DNA from 3 places in the Paenibacillus sp. FSL L8-0494 genome. Region 2 is predicted to be linked to each of the others. Evidence: riboswitches for the same ligand, from Rfam matches in the RefSeq annotation. Region 2 holds a riboswitch; each other region holds the start of a gene.
What was found. Region 2 has a riboswitch for thiamine pyrophosphate ahead of thiC (phosphomethylpyrimidine synthase ThiC). Riboswitches for the same ligand answer to the same signal wherever they lie in the genome.
Positions count from the first base shown of each region.

Region 1: linked by a shared signal. The riboswitch ahead of NYE35_RS09850 (thiamine phosphate synthase) and the one ahead of thiC (phosphomethylpyrimidine synthase ThiC) in region 2 are both predicted to bind thiamine pyrophosphate.
Region 3: linked by a shared signal. The riboswitch ahead of NYE35_RS13175 (ABC transporter ATP-binding protein) and the one ahead of thiC (phosphomethylpyrimidine synthase ThiC) in region 2 are both predicted to bind thiamine pyrophosphate.

Region 1 covers NZ_JBBOPQ010000001.1:2,211,090-2,221,128, reverse strand. Annotated here, with positions in the region: gene NYE35_RS09875 (fumarate hydratase) at 116-1,675, opposite strand; gene yfbR (5'-deoxynucleotidase) at 1,778-2,383, shown strand; gene thiH (2-iminoacetate synthase ThiH) at 2,467-3,582, opposite strand; gene NYE35_RS09860 (thiazole synthase) at 3,617-4,384, opposite strand; gene thiS (sulfur carrier protein ThiS) at 4,440-4,643, opposite strand; gene NYE35_RS09850 (thiamine phosphate synthase) at 4,682-5,287, opposite strand; TPP riboswitch at 5,403-5,504, opposite strand; gene NYE35_RS09845 (SDR family oxidoreductase) at 5,592-6,464, opposite strand; gene NYE35_RS09840 (GDSL-type esterase/lipase family protein) at 6,701-8,812, opposite strand; gene NYE35_RS09835 (AraC family transcriptional regulator) at 9,008-9,946, shown strand; gene NYE35_RS09830 (hypothetical protein) at 10,023-10,039, opposite strand, start outside.
Region 2 covers NZ_JBBOPQ010000001.1:6,148,153-6,158,191, forward strand. Annotated here, with positions in the region: gene NYE35_RS27695 (alpha-amylase family glycosyl hydrolase) at 1-1,336, opposite strand, end outside; gene NYE35_RS27700 (phosphotransferase) at 1,590-2,576, opposite strand; gene thiC (phosphomethylpyrimidine synthase ThiC) at 2,662-4,404, opposite strand; TPP riboswitch at 4,507-4,616, opposite strand; gene NYE35_RS27710 (beta-galactosidase) at 4,686-6,737, opposite strand; gene NYE35_RS27715 (helix-turn-helix transcriptional regulator) at 6,908-7,741, shown strand; gene NYE35_RS27720 (hypothetical protein) at 7,797-8,321, opposite strand; gene NYE35_RS27725 (hypothetical protein) at 8,352-8,852, opposite strand; gene NYE35_RS27730 (helix-turn-helix domain-containing protein) at 9,210-9,998, opposite strand.
Region 3 covers NZ_JBBOPQ010000001.1:2,935,513-2,945,551, forward strand. Annotated here, with positions in the region: gene NYE35_RS13135 (hypothetical protein) at 1-339, shown strand, start outside; gene NYE35_RS13140 (DUF3934 family protein) at 456-638, shown strand; gene NYE35_RS13145 (pseudouridine synthase) at 748-1,440, shown strand; gene thiE (thiamine phosphate synthase) at 1,421-2,077, opposite strand; gene thiD (bifunctional hydroxymethylpyrimidine kinase/phosphomethylpyrimidine kinase) at 2,067-2,897, opposite strand; gene thiM (hydroxyethylthiazole kinase) at 2,921-3,715, opposite strand; gene NYE35_RS13165 (ABC transporter substrate-binding protein) at 3,757-4,794, opposite strand; gene NYE35_RS13170 (ABC transporter permease) at 4,791-5,567, opposite strand; gene NYE35_RS13175 (ABC transporter ATP-binding protein) at 5,548-6,243, opposite strand; TPP riboswitch at 6,442-6,545, opposite strand; gene NYE35_RS13180 (amino acid ABC transporter substrate-binding protein) at 6,768-7,604, shown strand; gene NYE35_RS13185 (amino acid ABC transporter permease) at 7,658-8,326, shown strand; gene NYE35_RS13190 (amino acid ABC transporter ATP-binding protein) at 8,340-9,092, shown strand; gene NYE35_RS13195 (S-layer homology domain-containing protein) at 9,188-9,844, opposite strand.

The DNA of each region.
Region 1 (10,039 bases), 3.9 Mb from region 2:
AGGATAATTTATAGTCTGGACATATAAATCCTTATAATTTGATTAAAACCCATGGAAAAGCCATTCAGAGAATAATCTGCCCTCCTCATGACTTATCCACCGGTTGTAACCCCATTTATTTAAACACTGGCTCCTTGAATTGAGTCAATTTAGCTGCAGAATCTTTTTCCACATCCGCATGCAGACTGTTGCCGTGAGCATCCATCGTCACAATCGCTGCAAAACCCTCCACATCGAGATGCCACATCGCCTCAGGAATACCAAATTCCATAAAATCAACAGCGTTGACCTTCTTGATGCACTCTGCATAATACTGGGCGGCTCCACCAATCGCATTGAGGTATACCCCGCCGTGCTCCTGTAAGGCTTTTAACGTTTTTGGACCCATACCACCTTTTCCGATGACTGCACGGATTCCAAATTTTTTGATGATATCGCCTTGATAAGGCTCTTCACGAATGCTCGTAGTTGGGCCCGCAGCTTTTACATGCCAGCCTTCCTCATCTTTCATCATCACAGGACCGCAATGATAAATCACAGCCCCTTCCAGATCTACCGGAGACTCATGATCCATTAAATATTTGTGCAGAGCATCACGGCCTGTATGCATTTCACCGGATAAAATAACCACGTCTCCAACACGCAGACTACGGATATCCTCTTCACTTACCGGCGTTGTAAGACGTACTTCCCGCGACTCAGACGCTGGGCTGTTAGCTCCCTCAGCAATTACCGCTTCAGATTCATGTGCTCCTTCATCATCTACAGATATCCCTGTGCCGCTCTCATATAACCAATCCTCTATATTGCCAGTTGATGGATCAACCAGCACCCCTTGACGGCGGAAGGCCCAACAGTTATAAGCAACGGATACGAAAAAGCTAGCTGGCAGACGATTCATAACGCCAATCTTACAGCCCAGCAGCGATACCTCACCACCAAAACCCATCGTGCCAATTCCAAGCTTGTTAGCATTCTCCATAATATAGTCTTCCAGCTTGCTAAGGTCTTCTATCGGATTAACATCCTCCACTTTGCGGAACAACTGCTTCTTAGCCAGCTCGTAGCCAGTCGTACGGTCACCGCCGATACCCACGCCAATAAAACCGGCACTACAGCCTTGTCCCTGCGCCTGATATACCGCGTGTAAAATACATTTACGGATTCCGTCCAGATCCCGACCCGCTTTGCCGAGTCCTTCTAATTCTGCCGGGAGACTGTATTGAATATTTTTATTCTCGCAGCCTCCACCCTTCAGAATAAGTCTAACGTCTATTTTATCCTCTTCCCATTGTTCGAAATGAATGACTGGTGTGCCTGCACCCAAGTTATCTCCGCTATTCTCACCTGTTAATGAATCTACAGAATTGGGACGAAGTTTACCATTCTTGGTCGCTCGTACAATGGCATTATGAATATCTTTTTTCATCTCAATCTGATTGATTCCCACAGGGGTGTGAATGATAAATGTAGGCATTCCCGTATCCTGACAGATCGGAGACACTTGCTGCTCAGCCATTCCGATATTTTGTGCAATCGTGGTTAAAGCAAGACCGGACCGGGTAGCCCTGTCTTCCAGCGCGCGACCTTTTGCAACTGCCCGGCGTACATCTCCCGGCAAATTCGTGGAAGTTTCTACGATAAGGTTATAAATACTGTCTTCAAAATGCTGCATCTTCATTCAAGCTCCTCTCGGCAGTTCCAGGTTATCTAAAGTTTGATACAATTAGTATAATAATATCATACCTAGCACCGCATGAAAGGGGTTACTTTAAAATTGAGCTACCATTTTTCTGCCTATCTATATCGTCTTCAGTATATTCAGCGCTGGAGCTTGATGCGCAGCACCGCACCGGAGAACGTCGCTGAGCATTCTTTTCATGTTGCATTGCTCACACATATGCTCTGTTCCATTGGTAATGTACATTTCGGGCGTTCATTAAACGCGGAACGAGCAGCAACCATAGCTCTTTTCCATGATGCCAGCGAAGTATTCACAGGCGACATTGCCACGCCGGTAAAATACAACAATCCTCGCTTGCTCACCAGCTTCCGCGAAATGGAAAAAGTTGCGGCTGATCGCTTAACTGGAATGATTCCATCAGAGCTAAAAAGCATCTACACTCAGCTCATACGACCGGAAGACAGCCCTCCCGATTCGGAGGACATTCTGCTGCACAGCTATGTGAAAGCCGCTGATCGGCTGGATGCTTATTTGAAATGCGTATGGGAGGTTGCTGCAGGCAACCGAGAATTTGCCGCCGCGAAGGAGCAGACAGCAGCAAAACTTCGTGGGCTTGGCCTGCAGGAAGTGGATTATTTTCTGACTCATATGGCACCGAGCTTCGAAATGTCTCTCGATGAGCTCTCTGCCGGAAACTAAACACCATCTACACAATAGAAAAAAGGACCTCCGCATGAATCTCGCAGGGGTCCCTTTAGTGATTAATAATAAAAATACAAGCGTTACGTTACTGATTCAGTCAGGATATCCCAGTCTTTAAAAATCGGCTGCAAACCCTTCGTATATAGCATTTCCGTAATCTCCTGCACACTGCGGCTATCGGATATTTCGAATTGCGGAGTTCCCCCTGCATTAGTGTGACCGCCCACCTCAGTAGTGACCCCGGCTGACATCTTAGTTATTCCTAGATGAATTAAATGATCGCGTAGAGAGGCAGGCTCTCTTGTAGATAAAGTAATGCCCGAACGGGGTAAAAATAACCGGTATGCCAAAATAATCTGCACTAGTGATCGATCGGTAACATCGCACTCTGGGTTAAATTCCCCTAAATAAGGCCGAAACCGTGGGGGTGACAGGCTGATCTCGCAATCTGGATACCGATCCTGCAAATAGCGGGCATGCATGGCACTTTGGAATGCCTCTTGCCGCCAATCGTACATCCCGAGCAACGTACCAATATTCACAGAACGAAAACCTGCCTGACAGCCGCGTTCAGGTGCATCCAGGCGATTCCGGTAGTTTCTTTTAGGCCCTTTAACATGCAGCTTTTTGTAAGTCTCCTGGTGGTACACCTCTTGGTATAGTGTTAGTCCATCCACCCCTGCTTGAAGAAGCTCTTTATATTCTGCAGTTGATAGAGGATTTATCTCAATACTGACGGAGGAAAAAAATTCTCTAAGTACAACTACACAATCCTTAATATATGAGACAGGATTCTCCCGGCGCGATTCACCAGTCAAAATGAGGATATGCCGCAGACCTGTAGCTGCAATCTTCTCAGCCTCCCTGCGAACCTCCTCCAAGGACAGCTTTTTACGCGGAAAATCATAAATGGAGCTGAAGCTGCAGTAGGTACAATGATTCACACAAAAATCGGCAAGATACATCGGTGTGAACATCTGCATCGAATAACCAAAATGTGCACGGGTCAGTCGCTGAGCAGCTTGCGCCATCTCCTCTAGCAGCGGCGTTGCTGCCGGAGAGAGCAATGCCAGCAAATCATTTTCGTTCAGCTTGTCTTTTCCAAGCGCCCGCTTAACGTCATCCTCCCGGAACTCCTTCCACAGCTGCTCATAAGGATACTGCTCCAAGCGGGCCAGTGTGTCAAAAAAGCTCATGCTAATCCTCCCTCCTTTGGTGAACCTATCAAATTCAGTTCAGAAATCCAGTCAACGGTGACGAAGCAAAAGCAACTTCTTCTACAGGACCGAGTCCTGCCAAATAAGCTTTGCGGCCAGCGGATATCGCCTCGCGGAACGCTTCCGCCATGACGAGCGGATTACGTGCCGTTGCGATAGCCGTATTAAGCAGAACAGCAGCGGCCCCCATCTCCATTGCTTCCGCCGCTTCCGAGGGCTTGCCAATTCCGGCATCTACAATAATCGGCAAATTCACTTCTTCAATAAGAATACGCACAAGCTCCTTGGTGCGCAGGCCGCGATTCGTCCCGATCGGCGCACCAAGCGGCATCACAGCAGCAGCACCGGCATCTCTCAGACGTAAAGCAGCCGAAAGGTCCGGACTCATATATGGCAGTACTACAAAACCCTCCGCCGCTAGAATCTCTGTAGCTCGTATGGTCTCCAGATTATCTGGAAGCAGGTATTTCTGATCATTGATCACTTCGATCTTCACCCAGTTCCCCAGTCCCGCAGCTCTTGCTAATCTCGCAATACGGACTGCCTCTTCCGCTGTACGCGCTCCTGAGGTATTAGGCAGAAGAGTCATGTGGCCGGGAATGTGGTTCATGATATTTTCTGCTCCACCTTCCGGGTCCACTCGGCGAAGCGCTACAGTAATCACCTGAGAACCAGAGCTTGCGATCACTTCGGGGATCAGAGCATTCCGGCTATATTTTCCGGTTCCGATAAATAATCTACTAGTTAATTCGATGCCTCCAATATGTAACGGGTCATGCATGAAATTACCTCCCTTTGGTTCTTATAAATTTCTCAAAATTCTATACCGCTCCATCTCAACCCCCACCAACAAAGTGCACCAGTTCCAAACGATCATCCTCGCTCAGAGCAGTACTTTCATAATTCTCCTTACTGACAATTTCTCCATTCAGCTCAATGATCATCAGACGACCCGACCACTCAGGAAGACTGATCAAATCAGCTATAGTTTGAATACCACCAGAACACTCTGCGGATTTCCCGTTAATCAACAGTCTCATTCTGAATCACCCCCTTCGCCTATGCTTTTACCTCCCGGCTATGAATGAACCGCCTTATGAATAGCTTTGGCGGCCTCATAAGGATCATCCGCTCCGCAAATTCCGGACATCACAGCAATTCCTGCCGCGCCTTGCCTAATGATCTGCGCCGCATTAGCGGGACCAATTCCGCCAATCGCAATTACAGGAATAGAGCTAGTCTTCACCGTTTCTGCAAGCAGCTCTAACCCACGTGCGGGCAGCCCTAGCTTGCTCGCCGAGGGAAATACATGGCCAAACAAGCAATAATCAGCTCCCTGCTCTGAAGCATTCGCCGCTTCTTCCGGAGAATGAACCGATCTCCCCAGCCAAAGCTGAGGTGCAATTCGCCGGGCTGTAAGCGGGCTCAGACTGTGCCCAGCCAACTGAACACCCGCGGCACCAGCTGCCAATGCTACATCGATCCGGTCATTGATTATCAGTTTGGTAGCGGGTATACCGGCAGCCAACAGCTCCTGTGCCGCAGAGAGCAGTTCGCGTGCTGGACATTGCTTCTCTCTTAAGTGAATATAATCGACCCATGTCTGCACCGTGACAGCCAGTTCAACAAATTGTCTCAACAGCTGCTTGCCGTCTGATATTAGATGGATCTCAGCTTGTACCACTCGCGATCTCCTCTCTCTCACTTCCCTGTAGGCCAGTAAAAAACAAAAAAACTGCCCCCGTAAGGAAGGCAGTCAGAATCTGTATATAGACGGTACTACAAATAGCCCGACAACAGAAATTCGTTCTCCACTTCCCTACGCTGGTCTTAACCAGATCAGGTTCAAAGGGTCCGGAAATCCATTCCGTCTCAGCCAATCGGCACCCCTAGTGACATAAATATACAATTTTGAAATACTAACGTGGTTTATAGTAACATATTTTTTTATTGAAATACACCCATTTATTCACATTAGCTGTACTAATCTAACCGTTTACTATCTCGCCACCATTTACATGAATAACCTGTCCAGTCACATAACTGGAATCGTCAGAGGCTAGATATACATAGGCTGGCGCCAGCTCCTCTGGTTGTCCAGGCCGTTTCATAGGCTGCGTGCCTCCAAACTCGCTAACCTGCTTCGCATCAAAGGTAGAGGGAATTAGCGGTGTCCAGATTGGACCTGGTGCTACACCGTTTACCCGTATGCCCTTCTCCGCCAGATTCGTGGACAAAGATCGTGTGAAACTCAGGATAGCTCCTTTAGTTGATGAATAGTCCAGCAGCTGCGGGCTTCCGCGATAAGCGGTAATTGAAGTTGTATTTATAATTGTAGATCCTGCTTTTAAATGAGGCATAGCTGCTTTTGTTAAATAGAACATCGCAAATATATTCGTACGGAAAGTACGCTCTAGCTGCTCGGAAGTAATATCCTCGATCTTAGCTTGCGGATGTTGCTCCGCCGCGTTATTGATGAGAATATCAAGCTTTCCTAAGCCCTCTACCGTCTGTTTAATAAGATCCTTACAGAATTTCTCGTCACCGATATCACCTGGAATTAGGATACATTTGCGGCCTTCCTGCTCGACCTGACGTTTAGTTTCCTCTGCATCTGAGTGTTCATTAAGATATGAAATGACCACATCAGCACCTTCTTTAGCAAAAAGCACAGCAACTGCACGCCCAATTCCGCTGTCTCCACCGGTAATCAACGCCGCCTTGTCTTGCAGTTTACCTGCTGCTTTATAATTTGCCGGCTCGTATTTGGGCAGCGGCGTCATTTCACTCTCAATCCCTGGCTGATGATGCTGCTCCTGTGGGGGTAAGGTTTTTGTAGCTTGTTTATTATTGCCTGACATCTTCCCTATCTCCTCTCGTTAAGCAAATTGATAGTTAACTGATCATCTTAGGATGGCACAACAATGCATGTTTATACGCTGGGTTTGTCATTTTCTTAAATCGCTTTACGAATCTTACTTACCACAATGCAAGTAGAAATAAACAACCGTGGATGTAAACTGCTGTAAGTGGAGAGGACTTCACTGCATACAAAAAGGCACAGCACCGCTGCTGTGCCTTGAATTGTTCACCCTAACTATTTCAAAGAAGAAACATGATTTTCTGCATTCACTTCATGTTCCAGTACCCACATAAAATAAAGAGCTTTAGCTGCTTTCTCCCGGGTCACTATGGCTTTAGGTTCTAGTTCTGTCCCATTGACCATTTGGCCTCTAGCAATCCCCACTTCAGATCTAATAAGCCCTAATTCATAAGCACTTTTCACTTTTGAAATTAAAAAAGGAGAAATGTCCGCCGTATCAACCAGCTGCTGCCAGGATACAAGTGGATAGTACATCGCTCCTCTAGCTCCTGGATCCAGATTGAAATCATAACCAGGATCTCCTAGCACTACTGCTGTGCCGTTATAATCAGTCATGTACTTAGGTTTATTAGCAAACTTTACTTGGTAAACATCATAGAGAATAGCACCCATCGTTTCACGTGACAGCTTACCTTTCGGATAATAGGCAAGATCTGATCTTTCCACTTTCATTAACTTAGAAATACTGCGTGTGAATTCAGCAACTGTCATCTCCGTATCTGGCTTAAAATTCCCTTGACGGTCTTTGCCCATTACTCCCAGCTGGATTAATTTTTCAATTTGATTGCGGTAATAAGCAGCTTCCCCGGTCGTCGTATCATTAGTTATTTCCGGAAAAACCTTATCCCAGTTGCCTGTTAGTGCCGCATGCTTAACGTTCCCTTTAAGATAAGCAGTAATGGAGGCAGCAGTAGAATCGCCAGTAGCACCTTTCTCTACAAGCTCCGTAACAATCATCCGCGAAAATTGTTTGGCGAGCGCTTCTTTAAAATGAGTCCCATCGATTTTCTTTGAAGGATGCCCGTTAGCGTAACTTCCGTCATTTGTTTTGCCTGGAGTTTCTCCGGCTTCAATTGACATGAAGAGGGCTGTTATCGCTTCTACTCCGATCTCGTTATAATATTTCAGACTTTCCGAGTTAAGGTCAATAAGTGTAACTCCAGATTCATCTGCAACCCGTTTAAGAATATCTACAAACTTTCTTGATTTAAAAGAATTCTCATAGATATATCCCGGACTTGCATTCCCTTTAATTCTGGACATTGGCGTTACCAGTACTGGTATCATGCCCCGGGCTTGGATCGCAGGGAGATAAACTTCTTTAAGGTAGTTTTCATACATTGCCTCAGTCGAACCTCTGCCGTAACGTCTGAACTCATCTGCACTCTCATCATTGTGTCCGAATTGAATAAACACATAATCCCCAATGCTGCCACTCAGTAAAATGTCGTTAAGTCGACCTTCTGTATAGGCATTTTTAAACGAGCGTCCTCCCATGGAATAGTTAGTTACACGCACTTTATGTTGATTAAACATACTGCCAATAATCTGGCCCCAACCACTCATTGGCGCTTCGTCGAAGGTGTAGGACTTGACCGTGGAATCTCCAAGTATAAATAAATTCGGAAGAGCTCCAGCCGCTCTATGCTGTGGCAAAATCGGTTCCAGTAGGATCTCCTCAATCCCCACAGCTGTGTTCACTTTGTTCGGTTCGATCTCAATATCTATATGGTCACGGCCGTTTACATACGTATAAGTCCACTCTCTCCCTTTAGCTACAGCCGTATGCTTGACAGGTACAAGCTTTGCCGCGTCCCAATGTCCACTTTTCAACAAGCGGCTGGTCTGCATTCCTGATACTGATACGATCCCATCCTCTTCGTCAGAAGTCGTTTTTACATATACGTTGTAGGTTCCAGGGGGCGCATCTATTCGAAACGCCATACCGTAGTTGTTATAATTATCTTTCTCAGATTTAGGTTCAGCCAAAAAATTAGGTTCTGTGATGAAAAAACCTGTTCCATCGGATGTAATTGAATCGGTATGCACTTCTCTAGCGGGTAAAGCGTTGGTCTCTTGGACAAAACCATAACCTAATGATGAGTCATACAATTGCGCACCGCGATTAGGATCATACCTAACGGATTGATACCCTGTTTTAACTTGGTTTGTAAAATTGAACTTGTATGCGTTTGCAATTTGAATTGGAGGTTGCCCCTCTACCCCATCTTTAATAAGGGCTGCCTCTGTTATACCGTGAGTAAGAGTCAATGAAGCCATAAGTAAAGAAGATAAGATTAGTATATCCCTACACAGCTTTCTCACTTCATTACACTTCCTTCCGTTTCTCGAAGTACTTACCTAGGTTTCTCCATTATCCCTTTTCTCTAAAGTGATTCAAATGATGATTTCATTCTTTTTTTTGACCTTTTGTAACGTAAAACTTGGAATTGATCAACGGCTCACACTGCAAAACGGTCATATGTATAGGTATCCTTGATATAATTAAGAACATCCCTATTGATCCTAAGGAGGAGAACTCCTATCGCTTACAAAGTCAGCTTTCCGAACATTATAAGTACACTGCAGCTGATCGGTGTTCATTATCGTGTAGCAGAATCTGGGTGGGCATACCCTGATCATCATCACAAAATCTTCGAACTATTGTATTGCTACGATGGCAACTCCCATCAATATGTAGAAGGAAGCTCCATCGCCTTTGGTAAAGGGGATTGGTTAATCATTCCGCCTGGCTTACGTCATTATGTAGTTAATTCAGGCCTGAGCAACTATATTTACCTCTCCTTTCATTTCGATATTGACGATTTAAAGTTTCGTGAATGGTTTCAATCTCAGGCTGTACAGAAATGGAATAACCAACAAATGCAGCGTTCGGGATTAAATCACCAGTTGGAACATTTGGATGAATTTATTAAGAACAATATTCTCGCCACGACGGCATCCACTGGATTTCCCGAGGAAATTGAAGAAATGATCCTTGTAAAAGAAAGGCTTCGTTTGCAAGCGATCATTCTGATGATTTTGACTGAACTCATTGATGTACAGCTCTCGAATTCAGAGAATTCCAACACAGCGAGACAAGCAAACTCTTTGTACGAGGTGGAAACTGCTCATCAGATCGAAAAATATATTGCAGCCAATATTCATTTACCGGAGCTCACGGTTAATTTGATTGCTGAGCAGCTTTGCTTAAGTCGGGTGCAGTGCCATAAGTTGTTTACAAAGGTGTATAAGATATCTCCTAGGCAGTACATAACTAACCTAAGATTAAAGAAGTCAAAACATTTACTGCTTCATACCGATTTAAAAATACAGATGATTTCTGAACAACTCGGGTTTGCTTCCCAGAGCCACTTCAGCCGACAATTCAAGCGATGGACGGGTGTTTCTCCCTTAAACTACCGGCCGAAATCTTATACTAATCCTATCAGGGATTAACGTTTATGAAGATAAATCACCGGAACATACGAAAAACCCGCTCTCCATTACGGAGGCGGGTATAATTCGCTGTAAGTTAAACTATGTCGTTAA
Region 2 (10,039 bases):
TCGTATACAACGTTGAGGTTGTCGTAGGTGTCGAGCCATTGGTCGTATAATAAATTTTATCGCCGCTATTTGTACTGGATAGTGTCACCGTTTGGGCAGAATCATAGGTTTTGGGCACAGGAGAGACGGTTATCACCGGAACCTTAGGAACGTCTGGATTGGCGTCATACCATACATTATCTGAGTTATACCAGCCCTCTTTTATGCTGCGAGATAAGTCAGCCGTCTGTTTGCCATTGCCGTCATTAAAGATCAGGCTTGCACCTGTAGCATTTGGAACAGTATAGCTATACCAATCGTTTCCGTCCGATTTCATCAGTATTCCCGGCCATGCTCCACTAGTCGGAACGGTTGCCGGATTCAGATTCCAGTAATGGATGCGGATCGCTGCATTCCAGCTTGCTGGTTTCTTAAAGTGAACGGTTAGCCCCGCTGAAGTTGGTGTAGGAGTTACGGTAGGTGTTGGTGTTGGCGTTGGTGTAGGAGTTACGGTAGGTGTTGGCGTCACCGTTGGTGTAGGAGCTACCGTAGGTGTTGGTGTCACCGTTGGTGTAGGAGTTACCGTAGGTGTTGGCGTCACTGTTGGGGTAGGAGTTATCGTTGGTGTTGGGGTAGCTCCGGCCGAAAGGGTCACATAGTCGATATTAATATTCCCGCTATCATCCGAGTCATATTTATAAGCAAGCGTGTTATTTCCTGCCTGTAAGGAGAGTATTTCTATTTGGTCTGCCCATGTATCCCAGTTGGCCAGGTTTGCTAATGTTGTCTGTGTAACCTTTATTCCATTGACATAAATGGACACCTTTTTTGCACTGCCAGATGCATTAGCATAGTGAAGTGTGGCATTATAGGACCCTGCTGCGGAAGACTGGACGTTAAAAGTGGTGGCTGCTCCTGTAGTTGTATATCCATCAACAAAACCAGTGCCCGAATATCCGATGTGATTCGTATTTACTTTTGCACCACCAGACAGGGATGCACTCTCTGCTTCGTATTTCCCGGCAACCGGAATAACCACCGTCCAGTTCTTCCCGCCGTTATTGTCCCAACTATCCGTTGGAGCCGTGATGTGATAACAATAAATAAGGGTGGCACCTTCCTGAACATTGAGGTTGGCGGTGAACGTGGTTCCATTTTTGGTCATCACCGTGTCCGTAGTATTAGCCCAGTTATTCGTAGTCCAATGTAAGGTCACAGCTGTCGCTGTAGGATTGGTATAGGTGACTGTATGATCCGTATTGCTGGCCGATGCTCCACCCGATAAACCAAATAAACTAAAAATGAGCGAAAAAATAATTAACCACGAAATATAACGCCTGGATTGTTTGGATACCAAGTAAATAACCTCCTCATAATTTTTAGTGCAGCTACGATTTTTATGCTTATCGTGTGGTGCAAACGTTTGCAAAAATGAGAAAAAAAGAAATACTTGATAGTTTTGATCTCCTCCTTCCATGATAAATAAGGAAAAAGCTCATTGAATGCGTTTACAAATAGCTCTATATGTGGTGGATTTTCCTTGTTAAGATTATAGGCGCCAAACTTTGGCTGGTCAATGCATCTTTTAGGCTATAATTCAATCGTTTTCACTATAAGTTCCCTAAGATAGCAGGTAAATTGTTCAGGTTCTTAGCCAGCCAATTCATTTCTTTTGCAAAACGTTTTGGAGGTACACTATGTTTGTCCATCGCGGCATTAATCCACCACGGGCTTTCCATATACCACAACAACTGCAATGATTTTGTTAAATCCCCCTGCTCCACCGTTCGTTCCTCACGATATCCGTCAATAAATGCTGAGGCTAGTGCTCCATCTAAATCTTCATCTAGAGCACATGACATCACTGCTCGCGCTACATCTAGCTGCGGATAATCATATTTGAACCGATCAAAATCTAGAATTGCAGACAATTGGCTATCTTGAAATAAAAGATTATCAACCCATAAATCACGATGTGCCCATCCAGCTTCAAGTCCTTCGAATATTTCCGGATCTATTTCTTCAGTCGCTCTTAGTTGTATCTCTAGGTCAGTGATAAGTGAGGTTTTACCCATTTCCTTTGATTGTTGTAGGAGTACATTCCAATGTTCTAAACGTTCCTCAGGGCTTTGTGGAATAAATTGTGGGGTTCTTTTCAAACTAATGGTCCCATCATTTAATAAACGATGCATTTTACCTGTGGCACGACCCAAATCAAACATTTGATGGATATTAATCTTACCCGGCTCTATGACACGGCCTTCACAATATTCCATTGCCATAAACGTTTCTCCCTGATCTGATTCCAGTAAAACATTATTGTTATAAGCCAACAATCCGGGACATGGGAGCCCCTGTAGATACAATCTTTTCTGTTGAGAAAAGGCAAAGTTCAGCTCTTCTGGGTTATACAATTTATATCTTTTTTTGTTGTATTGTTTAAGTAGAAATTGCCCTGAATCCGTTGTGATTTTCCATTTAAGATTTAACCAGCCACGTTTTATTGGGGTAGCATGAAGGACTTTCAATCCAAAAAAATGATAGAAACTATTACTTAAATCCTCTAAAATGGCTTCCTCTGAACGAATCGCTTCCATTTCATCAACTCCTATCTATTCAAAGTATAAAAGAAGAAGCCGCCAATGACGACTTCTTTTAGATATTTCTTTTTAGCAGAAAAAGTTATCTATAAATGAGGCTCCCGCCTTGGAGAAACTCTTCTGCCTTCTCTTGCATTCCTGATTCAATTCTCGTCGAATTACGGATATTATGAGAGATCTTCATACTGCAAAATTTCGGCCCGCACATGGAACAGAAATGAGCTGTTTTAGCGCCTTCCGCAGGCAATGTCTCATCATGATATTCGAGCGCTCGCTCAGGATCTAACGATAAATGAAATTGATCACGCCAACGAAATTCAAAACGGGCTTTCGAAAGAGCGTTATCCCGGTCTTGTGCTCCTTTATGCCCTTTCGCCAAATCTGCGGCATGTGCCGCTATTTTATAAGTAATGACCCCTACACGTACATCTTCCTTATTAGGCAGGCCAAGATGCTCCTTCGGAGTTACGTAACATAACATTGCTGTACCGAACCAACCAATCATCGCTGCACCTATAGCAGAGGTAATATGATCATACCCCGGCGCAATATCTGTAGTCAGTGGACCTAACGTATAAAAAGGGGCTTCGTTGCAAGTTTCAAGTTGCTTATCCATATTCTCTTTAATCAAGTGCATCGGCACATGTCCTGGACCCTCTACCATCACCTGTACATCATGACTCCAAGCCATAGCTGTTAATTCACCTAACGTCTCTAACTCGGCAAATTGTGCTTCATCATTCGCATCAGCAATCGAACCCGGACGTAATCCATCGCCTAGGGAAAAAGAAACATCGTACAGCTTCATGATTTCACATATCTCTTCAAAATGTGTATATAAAAAGTTCTCTTGATGATGCGCAAGACACCATGCCGCCATAATGGAGCCACCTCTTGAAACAATACCTGTCATACGTTGTGCCGTCAACGGGATATAACGAAGCAGAACTCCCGCATGAATGGTAAAATAGTCCACCCCTTGCTCCGCTTGCTCAATGAGCGTATCACGGTATACTTCCCACGTTAAATCTTCCGCTTTCCCATTCACTTTTTCCAAAGCTTGATAAATAGGCACCGTTCCAATAGGAACAGGAGAATTACGGATGATCCACTCGCGTGTCGTATGGATGTTTTTACCTGTGGAGAGATCCATTATATTGTCTGCACCCCAGCGGGTAGCCCATCTCATTTTCTCCACCTCTTCCTCTATGGATGAGGATACTGCGGAGTTTCCAATATTGGCATTGATCTTTACCAAAAAATTACGCCCAATAATCATTGGTTCACTCTCTGGATGATTGATATTCGCTGGAATGATGGCGCGGCCGCGGGCTACTTCATCTCTTACAAATTCCGGTGTCACATTCTCACGAATCGCAACGTATTCCATTTCCGAAGTAATAATCCCTTTGCGTGCATAATGCATTTGAGAGACATTACGCCCCTTTTTCGCTCGCAAAGGTTTTCTATGGAGCGCTGGAAACACTTCCGCCACAGCTTTTCCCGTTGCATTCCCGTTATCTTCAGGCTTCACGGTTCTTCCTTCGTACGCTTCCACATCCCCTCGTTCCTCAATCCAGCTTAGACGATTGGGCTCTAACCCCTGACGAATATCAGTATGAATATTAGCATCCGTGTAAGCCCCACTTGTGTCATAGACATGAATTGGGGCATTCTCCTCTTCGCCGTCTATGCCCGCAGTTGGACTAAGTGAGATCTCCCGCATAGGGACCTGAATATCAGACCGTGAACCCTTTACATAGACTTTTTGACTTGCTGGAAAAGCTGATAGATTGATTGGATCGTTGTTCAATTCGCTTGTCATCTCAATTCCTCCTATAAGGTGATTTGATCAAGCGGAGACGGTCTACTCCCCACACATAGAAAAGGCCACATCTGTATAAGATGCGGCCTTAGAGTAGACAAATAGAAATAGAGCTCCATTTCCTCCGCTGGCATTATCCAGATCAGGTTTGACGGTCGATAGTTATAACTATCCTCTCAGCCTGGTCCCACCAAGCTCCCGTGACTATAATTGCTACTTCAAAGTATAACCGAAAAGAGAGAATTATCCAAATCTACTCAAATGTGAGATCAATGTGTACGTTAGTATAACACCAATACCCCAAATCCTTCCAGAAGCACCTCGCCCGACAATGTTGTGCCGCTCAGTAAATCTGTTTTGGTCTCATGAAGATGGATCGTGACAGGAGTCTCACTATAATTAAGCAAAAAAGCATAACTGGAAGAAGCTCCGGTACGGACTTGCAGCTCTACCTCTTCTGGGAGCTCCAGCCAATTTGCTGGCGATTGTAGATCAATTAATTTTATGATCTCAGCCGCTGCCTGTTCGTTAAATACGGCTCCGTAATACCAAACCTCACCCTTGCCGCGACGATTTCTAGTTACCGCCGGTTTTCCCGCATAATAATCAGAGGCGTAAACCGCCATCACTTCAACCGAAGCTTCCTCTATTTTGAGAATATCATTAAAGTCATCTGCTCCTGTAACGACTTCGGTCGCGCCCGACCAGCTAATTGTTGTTGGCTGACGACTGCCCTTAACCATTGTGAATTCTTCAACTGTGATCCCGCATAGATCCTTAGCAGTACCTGGGAAAGGACGCATATAACATTGACCGCGCTCATCCTTATAGCCAGTTCTACAGCCGAAGATCAGTTTGCCGCCTTGTTGAACATATTCATCCAGCAGAGACGCTGTCTCATCTGTCATAATCGCTGGGTGAGGATAGATAAGCACGTCGTACCTTGCAAGCTCCTCCAGCGTTGTTTTTTTGCGCAGATAGAGCACGTCATTCGGGATATGCTTCCGCTGAAGAGCCTTGTACCACTCCTTATTGCTCTTCCACATAAACGGGCCATGCCAAACATCGTATTCTCCATCCCACTCATTGTCATAATCACGAACAATAGCAACGTTAGCCTGATTATGAGTACCGATAAACGCTTGACCTGCTGCTGCCAGCTCCTGACCGATCTGCCCCGCTTCCCGCACTCTCCGGTTAGGCTGATTATGATAGTCATTGATTCCATGCCAATAAATTTCATTGCCCATCGTAGCTGTCCGCCAGCGGAAATATAACACCATATCTGCCCCATGAGCGATCGACTGATAAGTCCATAACCGCATCTGCCCGGGCTTTGGAGAAGGCATATCCATCCGGTTCACCCAGCCACCCGGGCCTGACTGCTGCTCCATAATGCAGAAATTCGGGGATATCGAACGAACAACAGATAATGACAGTCCCCAGCCTCTATCATTCAGCGGATTCCGCTCATTCGGGTCATAAAAAATAGTAGAGAACTGAGGATAGGAATCATAGCTGAAGAAATCCAGCAGTTCATCCGTCATTTCATGGCTATCGAGATGACCGAACAGACCGTTCGTGGTTACCCATTGCTTAGGGGCAAGTTTACGAATGATATCCGCTTGGTTTTTGGCAAAAGAAATTGTATTGTCCGAAATAAACCGTTTTTCATCCAATGCCTGATGAGGATTGGGTTGCTTCGGTACTGGAGTCGGACGTGGAAGATAGACCTGAGACCAGTCACTATAGCTTTGATTCCAAAAAACAGCTCCCCATGCCTCGTTCAAATGCTCAAGCGTAACATATTTCTGCTGTAGCCATTCCCGGAAGGCCTTATGGTCACTCTCCGAATAAAATTCACTGATCTCACAGTTGAGCTCATTATCAATTTGCCAGCCAACTACACCCGGATGATTGCCGTAATGTTCAGCCATTTGTTCTGCAATACGTGCACACAGTTCCCGGTATTTAGGACTGCTGTAATTATAATGGCGGCGCATGCCATGCTGAAGTGTAACACCTTCGTAGGTTACATTTAATACTTCTGGATATTTATCAGTCAACCAAGCTGGAGGCGTTGCCGTCGGAGTACCAAGTACAACCTGAAGACCATATTTATGTGCTAGATCAATCGCCCGATCAAAGAGCCCGAACTGAAACTCCCCTTCTGTGGGTTCAAAAATAGACCAAGCAAACTCCCCCATCCGAATGATCGTAAAGCCGAGTTCACGCATCCGGCGATAATCGTCCTCCCACATGTTTTCTGGCCAGTGCTCCGGATAATAACAAACGCCAAGCTCGAATTTTTCAGTTGCGACAGGTTTCTTCATCATTACCTCCAAAGTATTAAAAATATGCTTTCAATATTTTATAATTCTATTGTAGTATCAATGATAAGAGGTCTTATATAACAAAATATTGCTATCATATAACAATCTTGCGTTTATTGCCTTAATCCAACTTGCGCTCTGTTGCGCTACAGAAATGGGTGCTGCCAAACATGAAGAAACAATGGTATTTGCCGACACCGGCTTTTTCAAAATATGTCTGTTATCCTGAATTTTTGGGACATTACACTCACTTTCCACAACATACAGAGAGAAGAAGCGAAGGGTTTCTGGGGAGTTATAACCTGCATTTGATCTTTGGTGGGGAGGGTTATGTATTCCATGAGGGCGAACGTATTCCGATGAGTAGAGGACGAGGTTTTCTGTACCCAAAAGGGGCTTATCAGCAATACGGCTCTGACCCAGGCGAGCCTTGGGATGTCCGATGGGTTCATTTTAATATTGAAATCGTCCTCCCCTTATTAGAGGAAGTGGACCAGTCCCGTGCATACCTGTTCACTTTTGATTTGGATGCTAAGCTGGACGAGCTATTCGAGGAAATGTACCTACTGAGCGCTTCCTACGTGACCCGTAGCGAGCCAAGACTATCTGCTCTGCTGTATGAGCTTCTAGTTAAATTGCTGCAGAACTCCGAGCCGCTTCACGGCTCAGTACCGCACGAGGTTAGACAGTCCATCCGGAGTGCTGCAGATATCATTCATGTCGAATGTGCCAGCCCTTGGTCTCTGGAATCGATGGCAAGATTGACCGGGTACAGCAGCTATCATTTTCTAAGGCTGTTCCGGGTGGTTATGGGCAAAACTCCAAACCGTTATTTAACCGATTGTCGGCTGGCTAAAGCCAAGCTTTTACTGGTTTCCACAGGACTCTCCATTGCTCAGGTTGCGACTCAGTCCGGTTTTGCCCAATCCAGCTATTTTATTAAAGTGTTCAGAAGGTTTGAAGGCATGTCTCCTGTGAAATACCGGCAGGCTTTTGGGGCGTAGACGATCTTCCTTCAGTCCGTAGAGATTCAATCTTAGTCTCTTGGACTTATCACCCTTAAAGATCATCCTTAAGAGAAATTTCACTCTCAATATCTAAACTTATTGTTTCGGAATGAATCTCCCCTTCATTATCATTCCATGTAATAGATAAAGTGGTGTTTTCATAATTTTGTCTATTTTTATTTAATTCGTCATACGAATACGGACCTGTTATAGACCCGATATCAGTGTTACTTAATATTGAAACGGGTCCATCCGTTGACCTAGCTTCATTTACAAGAACTGTTTCATCCTTATTATTAGTGTTTTTTTCATTGACTTCATACTTATAATAGCTACTATTCACTAAAGCGCTTGGGTCTCCCTTGAACACTAACTTCCCATGTCCCCGTAAAATTTTGCTAGATGAAATTATTATTTTGTAATCTAAAACATCCCATGTATCCCCTGTACCCTTAAGCGTATATACTTGAACACCAGTGTTTAAATTTGTTTCGACCTCTTTATTGAAATATAAATAACTCCATATCGCATTCGAAATAATAACCACAGCTACAAGTACTAGGATTAGTTTTTTCATATCTGCTCCTTTATAAATACTCCCAAACCTTTATTTATATCTTAAATTCCACTCCTTAGACCATTTCGGGAAAGCTTCTCCGGTCAATTCTTCGAGTGTTTTTCCATCAATGGTGTAAACCCAACCCATATGTAATTCATCGAAATCAGGAAAACTATAGCCTCCTATCACTTCATCGTCTGCTTCTAGCAGAAAAATCAGGGTTTGTTTTTTTGTATTATCCTTCTCATTATCTAAGGGGTGGTTTTTAACGATTAACTTACTTGTAGTTATTTCCTTACCTATATAATCGATTGGATCAACACTTTGAACACTCCAATATTGTATGTATGGCATTTCCGTCAGCAGTTTTTTATCTAATAAATATTCAGAAACAATTCCTTCATTACTAATGATCAGATAGCCCATATCGGTAATAAATTGTTCAGCTTTGCTATATTCTTTTTTTGAATTATCGCTAATTTCCTCATCACTACATCCCAATAAAAAGATTAAGAATAACGGAACTATGATTGTCCTTAATTTTTTCATAGGTTCTCTCCTTGCATTGTTTATTATCTCCGCGATAGCCCCATAGATTAATCTTGTTGTATGAATTTAGTATCATCAAACTCTTTAGCGTCTTATAGGCTCTCCATTCCACGCTGCTCTTCTAATTGTTATACCGTCTGACTTCATAAAATAAGTTTTAAACTGACCCTAGAAATTGAAACAGCGACAGCAATGGACGAGAAAATAAAATCCTAGACTTTCGCTGTTTCATTGAACTAAAGTTCCCCATTAACATAATATTCCTTAACTTATTTGCTTTCTTAATCAGGATTCGTTATATATTGTTAACAATAGACATCTGCCAAATATTATACATTGATTCAAGAGCCTAACTTATTATTCTGCCAACTTTTTTCTTATTTTTCTCCAAAAGCCGTCATTCCTCCGATTAATATGCTTCTCATTGTAGATCAGCAGACTATAGGAGGACAACAAAGTAGATGTTCGAATAATTACATATGTGCCTATAGTAATCAAAATGACGCAAATAGGATAATAAGGAATTAACACGCCTTTGGAGATCCCCTTTCTCTCTAGCAAAAAGCCCATTCCACCTACCGCCAACATGCCAGCACCCACAATGATCACAGCTGCGTACCTACTCTTCAATCTATTCAAACGTTCTGTTAATTGCTTCACATAACCTTGATCCAGCATAAGAGCCTCTTTATCCAGCACATGGTACCTTTCCTCGTCTTTCAGTATGGCGGACACAAGAACAACGACACCCGCTGCCGCCAACAAAATGATAATAAGAAAAGAATAAATGACTTGTTCCTTCCGAAGCATCAAATACGGCAAAAAAGACATAATTAGAAGGCACACACCTGTCGCAATGCGATTGGATGACTTTCGCTGATGAATCAAATACCCTTCCGCCATCTCTTGGCTGACATAATACCCACGCTCTTCAACGCCGCCCTTTACCTCGCCCTCCTTTAGCAAATAATCAATGGACACCTCGAACAGGTTTCCAATCATTAGCAATTTTTCGGTTTCGGGGTACCCCTGTCCGTTTTCCCACTTGCTGACTGCCTGTCTGGTTGTGCACAGTTTTTCGGCCAGCACTTCCTGGGAATAACCTTTTTCTTTTCTAAGTTGCAACAATTTTTCACTGAAAGACATTTGCTTGCTCTCCTTTGCTATATCTTGCCTTAATTATAGAA
Region 3 (10,039 bases), 3.2 Mb from region 2:
ACATCGTCAGCTCAAGAGGAACAAGAGTATGGAGTGTCATCTATAAATGCTGAAATTCCAATTCCGAAGAATGCCAAAGAAATCGAAGTGATAACAAATTCAAATAACCCTAATATAAAAATTGGAGCAAAGTACGAGTTGGATAATATAGGGGGAGAACAAGGTCTTTATCGGCCTAACAGCTATTTTAATAAATTAAGCGATGATGGATGGATAGAGCTGGAGGACAAGCGGTTAGGGCATGTGCAATTTTTTGAAAAAAAGGACACCGTCATCGCCATCGAAATACATGAGGATAGCTTTGATATTCATGAAATGAATAAAGATGCTAAATTCTAAACAGTGGCTAGTTAGATGAAGCATTTGTTATTACTTAAACAGAAAGGTTGAGAGTGTGGTAAGATAGGTAAAGTGTATAAACTATACGAATTCTGAATGACTGACGGAGTGATATAATGGGTGCAAAAAGTAAAGGTGGCGGCACAGGCAGAGGTACGGGGAGTAAAGGCTGGACACGCTGGAACAAAACAGCAAAACCAGTTAAACCTGCTAAAGGTGACCCAACGACGGGTCCAGGTGCTAAAGGTGCAAGTGGAAGCAAGGGCAGTAACGTGAAAAAAAGCGGAAGCACCAAATAGCTCCAATAAACTGGGTTATTCCTGAAGGTTAACATCTGATTTTGATCGTTAAAATCAGGTGTTTTTTTATGACCAGATGTAAGTATATAGAGAGAAAGTAGGATCAGCAGTGAGAATCGATAAATATATAAGCGAAACAGGCTTTTGTTCCAGAAGGGAAACCAAACGATTAATTGCTGCAGGTCGAATCGCTGTGAATGGTATCGTCTGTGATGCGAACATTCTTATAGAGCCAGAGGATATCGTATGGATCGATGGGGAGCCGATAACAAGCAGTAAAGGGGAGCCAGTGTATCTCGCTTTGAATAAGCCGATAGGCATTACCTGTACAGCAGCCCCACATGTAGCTGGGAACATTATTGATTTTGTAGGGTATCCTTCAAGGATCTTTGCGATCGGCAGATTAGATAAAAACTCGGAAGGCCTCATTTTGTTAACCAACGATGGAGAGATCGTAAATAAAATGATGCGGTCCGAGAATGGGCATGAAAAAGAATATGTAGTTAATGTAGACAAACCGGTTACGTCAGAATTCTTACAAGCGATGTCTAGCGGCGTGAACATTCTTGGAATCACAACGAAACCTTGTGAGGTCTATCGGATCACAGAATGTCAGTTTAGAATTATCCTAACTCAAGGTCTTAATCTGCAAATACGCAGAATGAGCAAGGAGTTAGGATATAGAGTACTAAAGCTGGAGCGCATAAGAATTATGAATATTACATTAGACGGCTTGGAGCTGGGACAATGGCGGCATTTAAGCAGTGAAGAGCTGAATGAGCTTATGTCCCGCTTAAACTAACTTTGTCAACAAAGCCTCTGGCAGTTGGGGTAATGTCTACAGCTCCGGTAATCGATGAGATAACAGAGATCCCATCCGCACCGGCTGCTAATACAGGTGCAACATTTTGCAGCGTGATTCCCCCAATGCCAACCAAAGGGATGGTAATGCCTTTATTTCTTAGTTCTTCAATAATCGCAGTGCCTTGAACAGCTTTGGCATCCTCCTTGGATGACGTAGGATAAATGGGACCCACGCCCAGATAGTCGGCTCCATCGGCAATCGCCTGCTGAGCTTCAACGAAAGAGTGAGCGGATACACCAATGATTTTATTCTCTCCAAGTAGCTGGCGGATTGCCAATGCAGGTGTATCCTCCTGTCCTACATGAATTCCGTCCGCATCAAGCGCGATCGCTAAATCAATGTCGTCATTCACGATAAAGGGCACGCCATTGGCATGACAAATCTTTTGAAGTCGTCTCCCAAGATTAAGTCGAGCCTTATCGCTTAAGGAACCGGTACCCTTTTCACGGAATTGAAACATGGTTATGCCCCCAGCAACCGCTTCCTGCAGCACCTTAACTGGAGCTTTACGGCAATTTACGCTGCCCATAATGAAATAGACTTTTAATAGATCTCGCAGATGTTCACTGTTCATTCGTTGCACTGTTTATCCCTCGCAGTCTGTTCTGATAAGCAAAATGATTGGTTGGTCCATGCCCAGCCCCTATGCCCAGCTCGTCCTCGATCGCCGCTTGTATAAATGCTTTGGCAGTTTGAATGGCCTCTGCTACGGATTTGCCTTTGGCTAGCTCGGCGGTGACTGCTGCTGAATAGGTGCAGCCTGTACCATGCGTATGTCTGGTCTGAATCCGGCTACTCTCCAATAAGGTATATTCGTCACCATCATATAGAAGATCGGTTACGGCTGTGGTCGAGGTATCATGTCCCCCTTTTAGCACTACATATTTGGAGCCCATGCCATGAATGATTTTGGCCGCTTTTTTGCGTTCTTCGATGGTGGTGATCGTCATCTTTGTGATTATTTCGGCTTCGGGAATATTGGGTGTCGTCACCAATGCTAAGGGCAGCAGATGGCTGATTAAGGATTGAACCGCCTCCTGCAGCAGCAGTGTGGACCCTCCTTTAGCGACCATCACAGGATCAATTACAAGATTAGACCAGCCGTAATACTTAATTTTATCTGCCACAATGCGGATGATGTCACTGTTAAATAACATCCCGGTCTTTACGGCATCTGGTTGCAGGTCAAGTCCTATAGAATCAAGCTGCTGAATTATGGCGTCCAGAGTCACTGGATAAACCCCTTGGACAGCCAGCGTATTCTGCGCTGTCACAGCTGTGAGGACGGACATGCCGTAGACAGAAAGCTCCTGAAAGGTTTTTAGATCGGCCTGAATGCCAGCACCACCGCCGCTATCGGAGCCGGCAATGGTTAGAGCTTTGGATATAATCATCGAATTCACTCCTTTGAGGGTCATTAACTGAGCTGTTTGATGCTGGATCTTTCTAGGAAGACTTCTGGTGTGACCCATGTCAGTTGATTTAGAAACTCAACCTGAAAGCTTCCCGGCCCTTGACCAGTTGTTAGTTCAGCGGCGATTTCAGCTGCTACTCCATAGAAGGAGAGGGCTTCCACTGCGGCCTCCAACGAGGCACCGCCACTTACCGCGAGAAATGCCCCCACAACAGCGCTGAGCAAGCAGCCAGTTCCTGTAACCTTCGTGAGAATAGGGTGACCGTTGCTGGCAATATAGGTGTTTTTTCCATTCGTGATCACATCGTCTTTTCCAGTTATGATGACCACACAGCTTAACTTCCTCGCAGCAGCTTCAGCCAAAAGGACTACATCGCCTTCACCTTCGCCAGCATCCACCCCTTTAATGGACCAACTCTCTCCAATGACATTAGCGACTTCAGCCACATTCCCCCGCAGTGCGGTGATTTGCATCTCATTCACTAGCTTTTGAGTGACAGCGGTCCGATAAGAAGTTGCGCCTGCACCAACCGGGTCAAGCACTAGGGGAACCCCGTGTTTATTAGCGGATTTACCAGCGAGCAACATAGATTGAATAGCGTAGTCATTGAGTGTGCCGATATTTAGAACTACAGCAGACGACATAGCGGCTATGTCGATCACTTCTTCGTGGGCATCTGCCATAAAGGGAGAGGCGCCAAGCGCCAACAGACCGTTGGCTGAGAAATTGGCTACCACAATATTAGTGATGTTGTGGATCAACGGGTTGGATTCCCGTACTTTGGCTAAATAACTCATCATAATTCCTCCTCAAGCTTGTATGAACAACTAACTAAACATTACAGATTGATAAAAGCTTCCTGTGCTTTAATATCCTCTGGTAGAAGATTGTTGGTGGATAACCACAGCTGAACCTTTTCCCAAGATGTCGGGTCTTGATATCCAAAAGATTGATCGCCAGCATTCATCAGCGGCAGCAGAATCTCAAGACTTTTTTTCTCAATCTCCTTGTCGAGCGGTGAAGTTGCATCTTCATGTGCAACCAGTAAATCCAGGGCTTGTTCAGGATTCTGCTCCACAAATTCCTGTCCTTTTGTAATGGCATTTAGAAATTTTTTAAAGTAGGCTTCAGAATTTTGCAATCCTTGTTCGCTGGCCACCAGCACAAGCTCATAATAGTCAGGTACTCCGTAATCCGTTGGATTAAGCGAAGTGACCGGATGTCCCTCTTTTTCAAGGATTAGTTGTTCATGGTTGATGAACCCGCCCATTATTGCGTCTACTTGTCCAGTAGAGATCGCAGGGATGAGGTCAAAACCTACGTCAATCAGCTTGGCGGATGAAGGATCGCCTCCATCACTCTGGATCATTGTCCGAATCATCGCTTCATAGAGCGGAATGGAGGAATAGCCGATTTGTTTTCCCGCGAGCTCTTTTGGACTATGAATACTGCCAGCCTGAGGAACCATCAGATGATTCAGTGGATGCCGCACGATTGCTGCAATCGAACGTACAGGGATTTTCTCGCCGCGTGCCATAAGTACCTGAGGCTGATAACTGAGCGCTAGATCAATTTGATTCGCTGCAACAAGCTTTAGGGAATCATTGCTGTCCGCAGGCATTTTGATCTCGACATCCAAACCTTCCTCTTGGAAAAAACCTTGTTGTTGCGCAGCGTATAGAAAGGAATGAACGGCATTGGGATACCAATCAAGCATAATCGTCAGCTTGTGTGACTGCTTATTTTCGGTATTGGAGGGATCGGTTTGGGAGTTGTTATTTATCTTGTCTGCCTTCCCGCAGCTGCTTAAGAGCAAAAGTGTGCATACTAGAAATACAGAAATAAGTCCTCGTTGTGGGGATTTTAAATGATTCATTGGTTTGATCCTCTTTTCTTTAAAAATAATTGTTCGAGTAAAGCTATCGCCAGAAAAAGCACCACACCAAGCGCGGACAGCAGAAATACAGCCGCGAACATTTCATCGCTCTGCATATTTCCGGCCATTCTGCGGCTGAAGTAACCGAGTCCTTTACTGCCGCCGAGCCATTCCCCGATAGTAGCTCCGATGACGCAGTATACAATGGACAGCTTTAAGCCAGAGAAAAAAGCAGGCAACGCCAGTGGAATTTGGGTTTTGACAAGCAGCTGCCAGCGGTTTGCACCAAATGTTAATAATAAGTCCTTGTAAGTCTGGCCACTTGTACGAAGTCCATCATATGTACTCACTACGACTGGAAAAAAAGCCGTCAAAAACACCACAGCCACTTTGCTCCACAGCGAATATCCGAACCACATAATAAAAATGGGGGATAGCGCAATTAATGGGATCGTCTGGCTAATGATAAGAAAGGGATAGATGGCCTTTTCTATGGGGCGATACAGGAACATTCCAGTGCCCAGCAATACACCACAAATAACAGAAAGGACAAAACCCACCAGTATCTCCTGTAACGTTGCCAATAAATGCTGTCCGAATAATAATTGCCTGTGCTCGATCAATGCGAAGCCAATAGATGAAGGTGCAGGGAGAATAAAGGCTGGAATCATGTGAAGGCGAACAGCTGACTCCCAGATTACAAGAATGAGCAGTACCAGAAGAACGAAGGGACCATAATTGTCTAGATGTTTTTTAAAAGGTATAGGTCGCATGTAATCTCCGCTCCAGCTCTGCCCGCAGTGCTATAAACCGGGGTTCATAGTTCATCTTATAATGTCTTGGCCTTGGTAGATCCACAACGATCTCCTGTAATTCGCTGTGCGCACCGCCAGATAATAAATAAATCCGGTCACTGAGCAATAGTGCTTCTTCCAGATCATGAGTGATGAGCATAATCGTCTGATTCAATTCACCCCATAACTCCAACAGCCAACGGTGTATCTCGCGTTTGGTCATGGCATCGAGAGCGCCAAAGGGCTCATCCAGCAGCATCAGACCAGTTCCGCCTCCAGCCACTAAGGTGCGCAGAAATGCGACTCGCTGTTTCATTCCACCCGAAAGTTCATGGGGATAAGCCTTCTCTACATCTGCTAAGCCGAAGCGGGTCAACATTTCCCGAATCTGAGTGATCGTTTCTTGTTTATTGAATCTGGGCTTGATCTCCCAAGGCAAAAGGCAGTTGTCGAGCACTGTCCTCCAAGGCAGCAATAAATCCTGCTGAGGCATATAAGCGATCTGACCTAAACGACTAGCGGTTGACGGGTGCGTAGAGAGTTTTATTTTTCCGTGAGTAGGTTCGAGTAAACCGGCAATCGTTTTGAAAAATGTACTTTTCCCGCATCCGCTAGCACCTACTACGGAGACGAATTCCCCTTGCCTGATATCCATAGATAGATCTGCGAATACAGGGGGGTGCTCAGATTCCGGAAAAGAGTAGGTTAGGCCTTGAATAGATAAAATGGTCGTGATGATCTAACCTCCTAAAATTTTTGTGGAGCGCCTAAACAAATAAAGACCCATCCATTTCCAGAGGAAATGAATGGGTCAAAAAGTTCATTCTGCATAATAACACTTAACATGCTTGATGAAAATTCTGCTCCACTTCCCTCCGCTGGTATGATCCAGATCAGGTTCCAAGGGTCCGGAGCTTGAAGCTCCGTCTCAGTCGGCCGACTCCCCTAGTGAAATAACAGGTCCATATTAATTTGTTTATAAATATACCATATCTTTCTGAGAAGTAAAGAGAGAAAGAAGTGAAGGATTAATCCAAGATTGGGTAAGATATAGGTAGGAATCTAGTTAATATTATAATTCCGATGTATATAATCGGAAAAAAGTATTGACGATCATGTGATGGCAGTGTACTATTCAATTTACCGGAAAAAAACCGGATAGAGAGAGGGGATTTAATAATGAAAAAATGGAGTTTAACTATTATATTGGCGTTAACCGTGGTCCTTGTAGCGGCTTGCGGCAATAATTCGAATACCAATACGGCTGCTGAACCTACAGCTGGAACGAATGGTGGAGCAGCATCTTCAGCGCAAAACAGTTTGGAGGCTGTGAAAGCCAGCGGCAAATTGCGGATAGGTACAGAAGGGACTTATGCGCCTTTTACTTATCATGACACTGCGGGGAAATTGACTGGTTTTGACGTGGAAATTGCTGAAGAAGTAGCAAAGCGTTTAGGTGTTAAAGCTGAATTTTTTGAAACTCAGTGGGATGGTATTTTCGCTGGAATGGATGCGAAACGGTTTGATGTAATCTTTAATGAAGTTTCCATTAACGAAGATCGCAAAGTGAAATATGATTTCTCTGAACCCTATATCGTATCCAAAGCAGTATTGATTGTGAGCGAAGACAATGAGGATATTAAGACCTTTGCCGATCTTAAGGGTAAAAAAGCCGGACAATCCCTGACAAGTAACTTATCCGACATCGCTCGTGAGAACGGTGCTGAAATCGTAGCTACGGACGGTTTCAATCAAGCGATGGACCTGCTGACTTCGGGACGTATTGATGCAACTGTGAATGATGGCTTGTCTTATCTGGATCTGAAAAAACAAAAACCAGATGCAAAAATTAAAGTGGTTGATGAGATTCCTGAAGGATCACAAAGTGCCGCGGTATTCCTGAAAGGTAATGATGAGCTGGTGAAAGCGGTCAGTGATGCGATTACAGAGATGAAGAGTGATGGAACGTACTTGAAAATTTCCGAGAAATACTTTGGAGCTGACGTTTCAAAATAATACAAGGCTAGCAAGGCTAATTAAGCCTGGAAGCTAAAAAGGATGTCTGAATAATGGATGACCGCAAAATACAAATTTTCTTAGACACACTGCTACCCCTGCTAAAAGCCGGGGTGGCTTTTACCATTCCGTTGGCGCTACTTTCCTTTGTGCTTGGATTGATTTTGGCGATCCTAACCGCGCTGGCACGTCTTTCACCGTGGGTAATTCCGAAGCTAATCGCCCGTTTTTATGTGTGGGTTATTCGAGGAACCCCATTGTTAGTGCAGCTATTTATTATATTTTATGGTTTGCCGGCTGTTGGTATTGTACTCGACCCCTTCATTGCCGCCACCATTGGATTTACCCTTAGCGTAGGGGCTTATTCATCGGAAATCGTACGCGCTGCTATCCTGTCGATACATAAAGGCCAATGGGAAGCTGCCTTCTCAGTCGGGATGACTCGTGGGCAGGCTCTGCGCCGCGTAATTCTGCCACAAGCTGCGCGCGTTTCTGTACCGCCGTTGTCCAATTCCTTTATTAGCTTGGTTAAAGATACTTCGCTTGCAGCGATCATCACCTATACGGAGATGTTTAGAACCGCACAGCAGGTAGCCTCTACCACTTATGAGCCTCTGCTGGTATACTCCGAAGCAGGATTGTTTTATTTAGTGTTCTGTTCTGTGCTGTCGGCGCTGCAAAATTACTTGGAGAAACGACTCGATCGTTACTCTGCGACCTAAAGGAGAGATACTTGTGATTGAAATCATTAATTTGCATAAATCCTTCGGCGCACTCCAAGTGTTAAAGGGTATTGATCTGAAAATGGAGCATGGAAAGGTACTTGTCATTATTGGGCCATCTGGCTCCGGGAAGACTACACTGCTGCGCTGTTTTAATCTGTTGGAAATCCCGGATCAAGGCAGCCTGTCGCTCAGTGATATCACCATCAATTTTACAGATCATAAGAAAATTCCTCAGAATTCCGTATTGGCCCTTCGTCAGAAAACAGGGATGGTCTTTCAATCGTATAATTTATTTCCGCATATGACTGCGCTTGGCAATGTGATGGAGGGACAGGTAACTGTCCTGAAACGATCCAAGGAAGAAGCGCGCAAGCGGGGGCTTCAGCTGCTGGCTAAGGTGGGTTTGGCAGATAAAGCTGATAACTATCCACATCAGCTGTCAGGTGGACAGCAGCAGAGAGTGGCCATCGCCCGGGCTATGGCAGTAGATCCAGAAGTGTTATTGTTTGATGAGCCCACTTCGGCGCTCGATCCTGAGCTGGTAGGGGAAGTGCTTAAGGTTATCAAACAATTAGCGGCAGAAGGTATGACTATGGTGATTGTGACCCACGAGATGAAATTTGCCGCCGATGTAGCGGACCGGATCATTTTGATGGATGGTGGTCATATCTTAGAGCAAGGGACTCCGCAAGAAGTGCTGGAGCATCCGAAGAATCCCCGGGCTCTGCAATTTCTGAACAGACTGAATGGTGAAGAAGAGTAGAAAGACAATATACACGAAAAAGCAGCTCGGGAATCATCCGGAGCTGCTTTTTCATGTGTAGATTATTCAAATGAGAAGAGTATCTGGAATTTGGCTTATACTCCAGTTTTCAGAAATTCCAAAGCGTTGTAGAGCATAATCGCTGCTTCGGCGCGGGTGAGTTCGCTTTTTGGATTAAACTTTCCGTTAGCATCCAGGCTATTGATCTTGTATTTCAGGGAGCGCTGAATACTGCCTTGATACGCAGGAGTCAGAGAAGCTTCATCAGCGATATCTACTGGAACGATATTGATCATCGGCAGATTGCCAACGCCTTCGATCGCTTGCACTAGATAGTTAGTGAATTGCTCTTTGGTCATAATGAGGTTAGGATCAATGTCTTTAGGAAGCTTAACTTCATTGTAATAAGCATTGATAAAGGCTTCAGCGTACCAGGCTTTGTCTTTTACTTTTGTGAACAAGCCGCTGGCAACAGGAGCTTTGTTAAAATCAATGGCCGCGAGGCTAAGCTGGAGACCGCCGGAGATAAACTGAATCCCTTGGGCTGTAGTTACCTTAGAGCCAGGGAGAAATTGAGATTCGCTGACACCTTTAATTAACCCTTGATTTTTTAAAGAAATGATTTTTTCTTTGCCGTTTATGTTATCAATATCCTTAAAGGTGTTCCCAGCTGCAAACATCTGACCACCCAAAGAAAAGGAGAAAATGGCTACGGTTGTGATCGCTGCTAGTGTGCTTTTTTTCATGTTCATGTCTTTTCACCTCGTTGTATGGATAGGCTCCTTAGCCTTTGTCACTCCTTTAACGTTGTAAATTATGGAAAGGTTGCGGTCTAATCTGTATTATTTCACGAAAAAGTAGATTTTAATAGAAATATGGGCCAGATTGGGGTGTAGTACTTTGGATAAGTGGCATGAAATGATATAATGATGTCAGGCTCTTTTCAT